Regions from separate parts of the Thalassospira sp. MBR-102 genome, predicted to be linked through region 1. Evidence: riboswitches for the same ligand, from Rfam matches in the RefSeq annotation. Region 1 holds a riboswitch; each other region holds the start of a gene.
The links. Region 1 has a riboswitch for cobalamin ahead of ABIE64_RS15120 (ABC transporter substrate-binding protein). Riboswitches for the same ligand answer to the same signal wherever they lie in the genome.
Positions count from the first base shown of each region.

Region 2: linked by a shared signal. The riboswitch ahead of ABIE64_RS01610 (CbtB domain-containing protein) and the one ahead of ABIE64_RS15120 (ABC transporter substrate-binding protein) in region 1 are both predicted to bind cobalamin.
Region 3: linked by a shared signal. The riboswitch ahead of ABIE64_RS04630 (methylmalonyl-CoA mutase family protein) and the one ahead of ABIE64_RS15120 (ABC transporter substrate-binding protein) in region 1 are both predicted to bind cobalamin.

Region 1 covers NZ_JBEPTC010000009.1:14,123-17,399, forward strand. Annotated here, with positions in the region: gene ABIE64_RS15110 (SDR family oxidoreductase) at 1-37, opposite strand, end outside; gene ABIE64_RS15115 (AraC family transcriptional regulator) at 206-1,123, shown strand; cobalamin riboswitch at 1,179-1,374, shown strand; gene ABIE64_RS15120 (ABC transporter substrate-binding protein) at 1,586-2,626, shown strand; gene ABIE64_RS15125 (FecCD family ABC transporter permease) at 2,635-3,277, shown strand, end outside.
Region 2 covers NZ_JBEPTC010000001.1:332,161-335,437, forward strand. Annotated here, with positions in the region: gene ABIE64_RS01595 (hypothetical protein) at 1-89, opposite strand, end outside; gene ABIE64_RS01600 (hypothetical protein) at 205-468, opposite strand; gene ABIE64_RS01605 (ArsR/SmtB family transcription factor) at 602-1,066, shown strand; cobalamin riboswitch at 1,186-1,399, shown strand; gene ABIE64_RS01610 (CbtB domain-containing protein) at 1,432-1,605, shown strand; gene ABIE64_RS01615 (CbtA family protein) at 1,609-2,292, shown strand; gene ABIE64_RS01620 (hypothetical protein) at 2,366-2,890, shown strand; gene ABIE64_RS01625 (DUF1636 family protein) at 2,891-3,262, opposite strand.
Region 3 covers NZ_JBEPTC010000002.1:254,459-257,735, forward strand. Annotated here, with positions in the region: gene phhA (phenylalanine 4-monooxygenase) at 1-806, shown strand, start outside; gene ABIE64_RS04625 (response regulator) at 933-1,355, opposite strand; cobalamin riboswitch at 1,622-1,788, shown strand; gene ABIE64_RS04630 (methylmalonyl-CoA mutase family protein) at 1,882-3,277, shown strand, end outside.

The DNA of each region.
Region 1 (3,277 bases):
CAACCTTGTTTTCAACATTGTTGGACATAAGCGACATGACATCCTCCTTGTCTGGATCATGGCGCTTACTGTGATTGCAAATGGTGGCCTGATGAATACACAGAACTCTTGATCAATTGCCTGATTCTCCAGGCAGGGTGAAAACCGCTTTTCAGGATGGTTCTGGTTGCTATAGTTCATATTAGGGAAATAAAGGAGTTTGGCGATGCCTGTGTTTGAAGAGATGTCTGAACTGATTGACAGATACTGCGAAGGCGAAGGTGTTGCCGAGACGCCGGTAAAGGCGGTGCATCTGTATCGTGCGACCGGGCCGTCGATGAAAGTTCCGACAATCTACAAGCCATGCCTTTGCATTATCGCGTCAGGTGCCAAAGAGGTCACTCTGGGCGAGGCGGTTTTCAGTTACGCGCCCGGAAAGTATCTGGTGGCGTCGGTCGACCTGCCGATTGTCGGCTGTGTGACAAATGCCAGTGCAGCACTTCCGTATCGCAGTTTGTCGATTGAACTTGATGGTCAGATGTTGGGCGATCTTGTCACCCAGATTGATCTTCAGGTCGGCTCGGCATCCGAAAGCGATTGCGGGCTTCATGTCGATAACGCCAGCGATACCTTGCTGGATGCTGTGATGCGCCTGTTGCGCCTGTGTGATGAGAAAGACGATATTTCGGTGATGGCGCCGATGCTTCTGCGCGAGGTGCATTATCGCCTTCTGCGCGGCCTTCAGGGTGCCAGGATTGCGCAAATCGGCATGGGCGGCAGCAACATGCAGCGCATTTCCAAGATCATCCGCCTTATGAAGGACGATTTTGCCGCACCGCTTCGGGTCGATGATCTGGCGGCACAGGCGAATATGAGCCCGTCTTCCTTCCATCATCATTTCAAACAGGTAACCTCCATGAGCCCGCTTCAGTATCAGAAACGCCTTCGCCTGACGATGGCGCGCCAGATGATGCTGACCGAAATGAAGGATGCGGCAACAGCGGCCTATGAAGTCGGATATGAAAGCGCATCACAATTCAGCCGTGAATATGCCCGCATGTTTGGCGCGCCACCGATGCGCGATGTCTCGGCGATCCTTGGGCGGCTGGGCGGCGATGGCACGGCGGCGGCGAACGCCTATTGAAAATTGTAATCATTGCGATTTATTCGCAATTGGCTTGACCGGCCTTCGTGACTATGTGACACCGATAGATGTCAGTATCCGATAAGGATAAAGGGAATTCGAAGCCGTCCGTGAAGACGGTTAACCGAAGCTGCCCCCGCAACTGTAGGCGGTGAGTGTTTCCTTCTGAAAGCCACTGGGATATTTCCCGGGAAGGCAGGAAAACACAACGACCCGCGAGCCAGGAGACCTGCTGACATAAATACGACGGACCGGGCGGGGTGCCCCGGAGGATGTCGGTATATGTCACCGTTCCGGGCGGGCTGAAAGCCATTGGACCGCCCTTGGATTCCGGCATTTCCCGCCATTTTTCAGCACTTTAGCCAGTCCCTTGACCATAGTAGCTTTGATGTTGTGTTATAACATAACATTTATTGGTTTGGTATGTCCGGTCGGGAAATGAAATTCCCGATCAGCATATCCATGAAAGGACGCAAAGTGATTGAACTGAACAAAAAGGTTCTTGCAGTCGGGGTGTTTGCTGCAGGACTGGCTTCTTTCGCGCAATACGCATCTGCCACGGAATATCCGCTCACACTGGAAAATTGTGGTCGAACCCTGACCTTTGATCAGGCTCCGAACCGTGTCGTATCGCTTGGCCAAAGCAGCACTGAACTGCTTTATCTTCTGGGACTGGCCGACAGGGTGGTCGGAACGGCCGTATGGCTTGGCCCGGTGCAGGAACAGTTTCGCGACGTCAACGCCACCATTCCGCGTCTGGCCGACAACGATCCCAGCTTTGAAAGTGTGGTCGGCCAGAAACCCGATATGGTCGCAACCCAGTTCCAATGGCATATCGGCCCGAATGGCAAGGTCGGAACGATTGACCAGTTTGCCGAACTTTCAATCCCGGTCTATACCGCACCAGCCGATTGCGTCGGTAAGGACAACACCACGGGCGGTGACGGAACGCGGATTGATGCCTTTTCGATGGATCAGATCTATCAGGGGATAGCCGACCTTTCGAAAATCTTCGATGTCGAGGAACGCGGCGCAGATCTGATTGCCGATTTCAAAGCCCGCGAACAGGCTGCGCGCGAAAAAGTCGCCGCCGTGAATGGCAAGGGAATTTCAGTACTGTTCTGGTTCTCCAGTGCTGAAATCGATGTTGATCCGTTTGTTGCCGGGCAGAAAGGCGCACCGGCCTATGTCATGTCGATCCTTGGTGTGGAGAATGTCATCGACAGTGATGATGAATGGCCCACAGTCGGGTGGGAAACCATCGCACGAACCAATCCCGATATCATTGCGATTGGCAAAATGGATCGTCGCCGTTTTCCGGCCGATGACTGGGAACTGAAAATGCAGTTCCTGAAATCCGATCCGGTAACCCGTCAGATGAATGCGGTCAAAAGCGGAAATATCGTCGTCATGGATGCCCAGTCGATGAACCCGACCATGCGGACAATCGACGGCATTGAAACCCTGGCCAAGGCAATCGAGGCGTTCGAGGCAACCCAGTGATCGGGCCAATGATCGGGAATATCATTTCCAGCCCTGTTTTCATCAAACGCATCAGCGTGGCATTTGCCGCGCTGATGTTGCTGGCAGCGGTTCTGGCGGTTGCCGCATCGGTGGGCGAAACAGCGATCCCGGTGGGCACGGTGATCAATACGATTGCCAATCATTTGTGGGATGCCGGGTATCCGGTGGATGCGATTGATGCCGGTATTATCTGGAACTACCGACTTAGCCGCGCCATCGTTGCCGCAAGTTGCGGGGCGGCCTTGGCCGTTTCCGGTGCGGTCCTGCAGGCGCTTTTGCGCAACAGTCTTGCCGATCCCTATCTGCTCGGCATTTCGGCCGGGGCATCGACCGGTGCGGTCAGCATCGTGATCCTAGGTCTTGGGGCCGGGATGCTTTCGCTGTCACTTGGTGCATTTATCGGCGCAGTGGCGGCATTCGCCTTTGTGACCCTTCTGGCGTTACAGGCCGGGCGCGGTACGGGTGCGATCATTCTGGCCGGGATTGCCGGATCGCAGATGTTCAATGCCCTGACATCCTTTATCGTCACCAAATCGGCCAGTGCCGAGCAGGCGCGCGGCATCATGTTCTGGCTTCTGGGCAATCTTAGCGGCGTGCGCTGGCCCGATGTGTGGCTGGCTTTACCCGTGG
Region 2 (3,277 bases), on a different contig from region 1:
GATTCCTTGCAATGGGCTGTAAGGCCGAATTCCCAATCCTTGAATTCCTGATGGAGCTTGGCGTGCTCCGGAAGGGGACGGGCTGTCATGGGAGCCTCCTTTTGCTTTTCCAGACAATTTCAATCTGGCGCGTAATCATGTCATCGATTTGCAATGAAAAGGCGATTTTGGGGCATTCTCTATAAAGGGCATAAAACCGGCAATTTACCTGCCAATCATATCGTTCCATGCTTTTTCAAGATTTGCGGTCGCCTTGTGGAACTGCTCTGCGGTGGCGTTGCTTGCGGCATCGCCTTCGGCCTTAAGCTTTTCCCATGCCTCATTCATCTCGTTATAGGGGCCGGTTACCTCTTTGGGCAGATTTCCGACCTGCATGTCGTTTTTCGCGCAGTAACCGGCAACATTCCGTTCCCAGCTGTCGTGGGACTGGCGCAGATTAAAAATGTCGAGTGCTGTTTGCTCTTGCATCGGTGTGTCTCCTTGTTCTGGTGGGCACTTTCGATGATGTGTCATACCTGTAACGTTCCCTGCGTGGCGGAGTTCCATGCACGCAAACATCAAGTCCCCTTGCCAAGCGATGCAGGGCGTGGAAAATAGGGGCATGTCACAAAGCAAAGCAAAATCCCGTAAAGTCGAAGTCACACCGGCCCGCCCGGTCGTGGTCAGCGCCAATAATGATGGTGACGGTTGTCATGAATGCGATACCGCCGCACGTCTTGGCCTTTCCACCGAACAGGGGGAAGCCGTAACGCGTGATGCGTCGCGCGCCACCGGTCATAACCTGTCGCTGCCCGATATCGAGGCGGCGGCGAAAATCTTTGCGCTTTTGGGGGATGCCGGGCGGTTGCAGCTTGTTCTGCGCTGCATGGAAAAACCGCAAACCGTTGGTGAACTGGCCGAGGCATCGGGCATGTCGCAGTCGCTTACCAGCCATCATCTGCGTCAGTTGCGCGATCAGCGCATTCTGGCGTCCGAGCGCAACGGGCGTCATATCTTCTATCAGATTGATGACGAACATATTTCCCGTGTTGTTCGAGATGTCTTTGCCCACGTCACACACGACTAAGCCACCCCCGCACTGATCTTTGCGGGCATTCCAGTCGCATATCGACAATCGGGCGAATATGTTCGGCAAATGATCACCCGGCCTGCGTGGTTTTCACATTGCACTTGCGCAAAATTACCGTCATAAACGGATGGCTTGGTTTTTCCCGCTCTGCTCGGGGTTGGGAAACGAAGAGGGAATTTGGAAAGCCGTCTGTTTGACGGTCAAAGCCAAAGCCGCCCCCGCGACTGTATGCGACGAGTGCCCGCCATCATACCACTTGCGAAAGCAGGGAAGGTCGGCGACGCATGAAGACCCGCAAGCCAGGAGACCTGCCAGGCATGGACCCGAACCGACTGTCGGGTGTGACAGCAAAGGAGATTTCTATGACCACGCAGACCGCGGCATTTGCCGTTTCGAAAAAATCCGTTCTTCTGCCGATCCTTGCCTGTGCCGTTTTCGGCATGGCGATTGTCTTTGTGACCGGCCACGTTCAGGCGGACCTGCTTCATGATGCGGCACACGATGTGCGCCACGCGACCGGCTTTCCCTGCCACTAAGTCATGTTCACACGCATAGTAACCAGCGCGTTGTTCGCTGGTGCTGCAGCGGGGCTTATTGCGGCCCTGCTACAGCTGTATTTTGTGCAGCCCGTTTTGCTGCATGCGGAGCTGTATGAAACCGGTGCCCTTGTGCATTTCGGCGGTGACGCGGTTAGCGCGCATCAGGATGTCGGCGGGATTGATCCGCTGCGTGACGGGCTAAGCATCCTGTTCACCATGCTGGTCTATACCGGCTATGCACTGATCCTGATCGCGGCCATGGCCTTTGCCGAAAATCGTGGTCATGTGGTGACGGCGCGCAATGGCATCATCTGGGGCATTGCAGGGTTTGTCATCGTGCATTTCGCACCGGGCTTCACCTTGGCGCCAGAGGTGCCCGGTGTTGCTGCGGCCGATGTCTATGAACGGCAAATCTGGTGGTTTGCGACGGTGGCAACCGCGGCACTTGCGGTTTGGCTGATCGCCTTTGGCCGGAACTGGCTGGCGTGGGGGGCGGCGGTTGTTCTGCTTCTGGCGCCCCATGTTATCGGTGCGCCGGAACCCGATCAGTTCAGCGGTCCCGTGCCGACCGAACTCGGCGCGCTGTTTGCTGCGCGTGCCTTTGGTATCGGGGCGGTGGCCTGGGTGTTGACCGGGCTGTTTGCCGGGCATTTCTGGCGGCGTGAAGCCGACCGGGAAGCGTAAAACGCAATCACATTGATCAGGCGCGGTATATTCCGCGCCTGTTTTCTTTCATTGATTTGCCTGGATAAACGTAATGCCACGTTCACTTGCTCTTTTCGGGATCGGGCTTGTTTTTGGCGGCGGGATTGGCTTTCTGGTGGCGGCGGGCAATGGCATCACCCTTGATGGTCATGACCATTCCGATCCGCGCGCGCATGGGGAAAGTGCCCATGGTGATACGCATGACACGATGAATGTCAACGGTGCCCATGCCAGCCATGATGCCGTCATTTCACTGCCCGATGCCGTTGATGCGCCAAGGCTTGATGTTGCCATTGCGCCCGATCCGGTCAGTGGCTGGAACCTGCATCTCTTGGTCCAGAATTTCCGTTTTGCCCCCGAACATGCCAGCAGTCCCCATATCCCGGGCGAGGGGCATGCTCATGTCTATGTTAACGGCACCAAGATCGCCCGCCTGTATGGCCCGTGGCTTCATATCGCAGACCTTCCAGCGGGTGATAACGAGGTTATCGTGACCCTTACGGCTAATGACCATAGCCAGCTTGCCGTTGGCGATAAGCCGCTGCGTCAGGCCATGACTGTTTCGGTTGCACCATAATCACAGGGCCGGGATACGGGCCTTAAGGCAAAATCGAAGACGTCCGCAGCCGCGTGCGTCTTCGATCCATCCATCCGGGGCGTTCAGATATTCCCGGCAGGTGGCAATGATATCGTCAATATCACGATGTGCCGATAATCCGGCAAAAAGATAACTTGCCCGCCCGGTTCCCTGAAGTGCAACCGATGTCGGGTCGCTGCATGATCCCATGCAGTCAACCTGCGTGATTTCAAACGTTTCGGGCAATTCCGCCTGATCAAGTGCCGTGCCTAACTGCCGCGCAAAACCATCCGCATCGACAAAATCCACCTTTGAGGCCGGATCAGCATCGGGTGCTGGTTGGCAGGTTTTGCAAATGACAATACGGGGCATCTGGCGGTTGGCCTT
Region 3 (3,277 bases), on a different contig from region 1:
CGGCCGAACATGACCTTTGGCGCAAACTTTATGCCCGTCAGAAGGCGATCCTGCCCGGCTATGCCGCCCCGGACTATATCCGCAATCTTGAAAAACTTGATGCCGCCGATGGCATTCCGCATTTCGGCCGGGTCAGTGAGAAGCTCCATGCCGCCACTGGCTGGCACCTTGTCGCGGTGCCGGGGCTGGTGCCCGATGATGTGTTTTTCGATCATCTCGCCAACCGGCGTTTCCCGGTGACCGTCTGGCTGCGCAAGCCCGAGGAAATCGACTATCTGGTCGAACCCGATATCTTCCATGACTTCTTTGGTCATGTGCCGATGCTCTATGATCCGGTCTTTGCCGATTATCTGGCGGCTTATGGTGCCAAGGGCCCCGAAGCCATTGCCAAAGGCGGGCTCAAGAAACTCGCCCGCATGTACTGGTACATGGTCGAGTTCGGCCTGATCATGACCGACCATGGATTGCGCGCCTATGGGGCGGGCATGCTGTCATCGCAAACGGAAACCATCTATTCCGTCACCGATCCAACCCCCAACCGGGTGGCATTTGACCTCGAACGGGTGATGGCAACCGACTATGCCATTGACGATTTCCAGAAAACCTATTTCGTGCTGACCGACTATCAGCAGCTTTTTGATGCGATGGATGCGGATTTTGCGGCACTCTATGACCGGCTCGCCCACCGCCCGGCCATCGATCCGGCAGACACGCTTGCCGGTGATCAGCTTTATCATGTCCACGGGGACGAAAACCACACGATCACCATGCCATCAGGTGATCCGGCGCAACTTCGCCACGCCTGAGATGGCATTTAAATAGTATGATATGAGGAATACGAAAAATCGGGTCCAACGGCATTTTTTACCAAAAGACCCGATTTTTTGATTATTCACTGAAAACGAAAAATGCAGGCGATTACCAAAAATAGTTCAGCAATGGCTCATGGATTTATCAAGCGCCCGGTTAAGCTGCTCGATCACCACCATCGGGCTGGCATCTTTGCTGATAAAGTCCGCCGCGCCAAGGGCATCGGCCTGGGCCCGCGTATCGGCATCATAATGGGCCGAGAAGAACAGAACCGGCACTTCAACCGCATTCGGATAGCGGCGTCGAATCTCGCAAAAGGCTTCAAACCCGCTCATCCCGGGCATTTCAAGATCCAGAATGATCGCCCGCGGATAAAGACCGTCCAGTTGGTCGATCAGATCGTCGGCACAATCAAACCCTGCCACGTCATAGCCGGCACGGCGCAAAACGGTTTCAAGAGCCGCCTTGGCGCTGGGGCTGTCGTCGGCAAACACCACCAGACCGTCATTCATTGGTCGGGGCGGCACGGCGCTAAGCGCATTCATGGATGGCAATACTCCGAGATTTGGGACAGCGCCAATCTGGCAGACGAAAATGTCAAATTGGTTAAACCCCGCAATTTTTCCCAGAAACCATCACAATCCGGCCAAAGTATAATGGCAGCGGCACGCCATTAATATCCGTTCATCGACCCCATCCTTGGCAGAAAACAACCACTTTTCAGAAGGATAACGTTACGGAATGCTGATGGCTGGCCGCAACATTGATCTAAATAGGTATTTCCATGCCTATTTACGTAATTATGGGCGGGTGCTATAAACACCGCCATGTCGCAGATGCGATATGAAACATTCTTTCGGGAATTCGGTGCGGTCCGGCGAAAGCCCGCGATCAAGGCCGAAGCTGCCCTCGCAACTGTAAATGCGCCGTTTTTGACGGTGCATAAGCCAGATACCGAAAGATGGCTCTTGTTTCTGCCGGACCGGGCGGGGTGTACCGGGCGGAGGGAATCCGTTGTAAAATAGATATCGGCCCAGATCCGAAAAGATCCGACCGCGACCGGGAGAGAGCATGACAGACCCGTTAAAGCTGGCCTCAGAGTTTCCAGCCGCCGATTATGCAAGCTGGCGTCAACTGGCGGAATCCGGCCTGAAAGGCGCATCCTTTGACAAGAAACTGGTCACAAGGATGCTTGACGGTTTCGCGATGCAGCCGCTTTACACCAACGACGATCAGGACGACGCAACCCGCCTGATCCATCAGGTCCTGTGTGCCGCCGTCGATGCCAAGGACGCCGCCAGCGGCTGGGACATCCGCCAGCTTCATGACCATCCCGATCCCAAATCGGTCAATGCCGCGATTCTCGATGATCTGGAAAACGGCGCAACGTCGGTCCTGCTATGTCTGGATGCCGCCGCACGCACGGGGGCGGATATCACATCGGGCGATGCTGGCATTGACGGCATTGCCATTCACTGCCTTGCCGATCTCGATGCTATACTTGACGATGTCTATACCAACCTTGCGACCGTCGCACTTGATGCCGGTGCCGCCGCCATCCCGGCCGCTGCGCTTTTGGCCGCGCGCCTTGAAAAGGATGGGCAAAACAGCGCCGACGCGGATGACGATTTTGCAAGCGACGCCGCACCGGCCTTCAACATCGATCCGATTGGCACATTGGCCGCAACAGGGTGCCTTCCGGTTTCAGCCGATGATGCGATCAAACAGGCCGCCGATATTGCCGCCGATCTGATCGACCGTTTCCCCCATGCCACCGCCATCACGGTAAATGGTGCGCCGTTTTACAATGCCGGAGCAACCGACGGGCAGGAACTCGCCTGCCTGCTGGCAGGTGGTGTCACCTACCTTCGCGCGCTGACCGATACCGGCATGGTGATTGATCAGGCGGCAGGCGCGATTGCGTTCAATGTTGCGGTTGGCACCGATTTCTTTGCCGGGATTGCCAAGCTTCGTGCGCTTCGCCTGATGTGGAGCCGGGTTCTTTCGGCATCGGGTGTCGATGATGCCACCATCACGATCAATGCGGTATCAGCCGAAATGGCACTGTCGAAGGTTGATCCGTGGGTCAATATGCTGCGCACCACCGTCACCAGCCTGAGCGCCGGTCTGGGCGGTGCCGATAGCGTTATCTGCCTGCCCTATGATCATCTGATCGGCCTGTCTGATGGCTTTGCGCGCCGCATTGCGCGCAACACCCAACTGATCCTGCAGGAAGAAAGCAACGTTCATCGTGTGATCGACCCGGCAGGCGGTTCATGGTTCATCGAAAACCTGACCCGCGAACTGGCATCCAATGCCTGGGGCCGGTTCCAGTCACTTGAAGCCAAGGGCGGCATTATCAAGGCCCTTGCCGACGGGTCCCTGCAAAAGGAGATTTCCGAAATCTGGCAGAACCGCGCAAACCGCGTTGCCACCCGGCGCGATCCCCTGACCGGGGTGTCGGAAT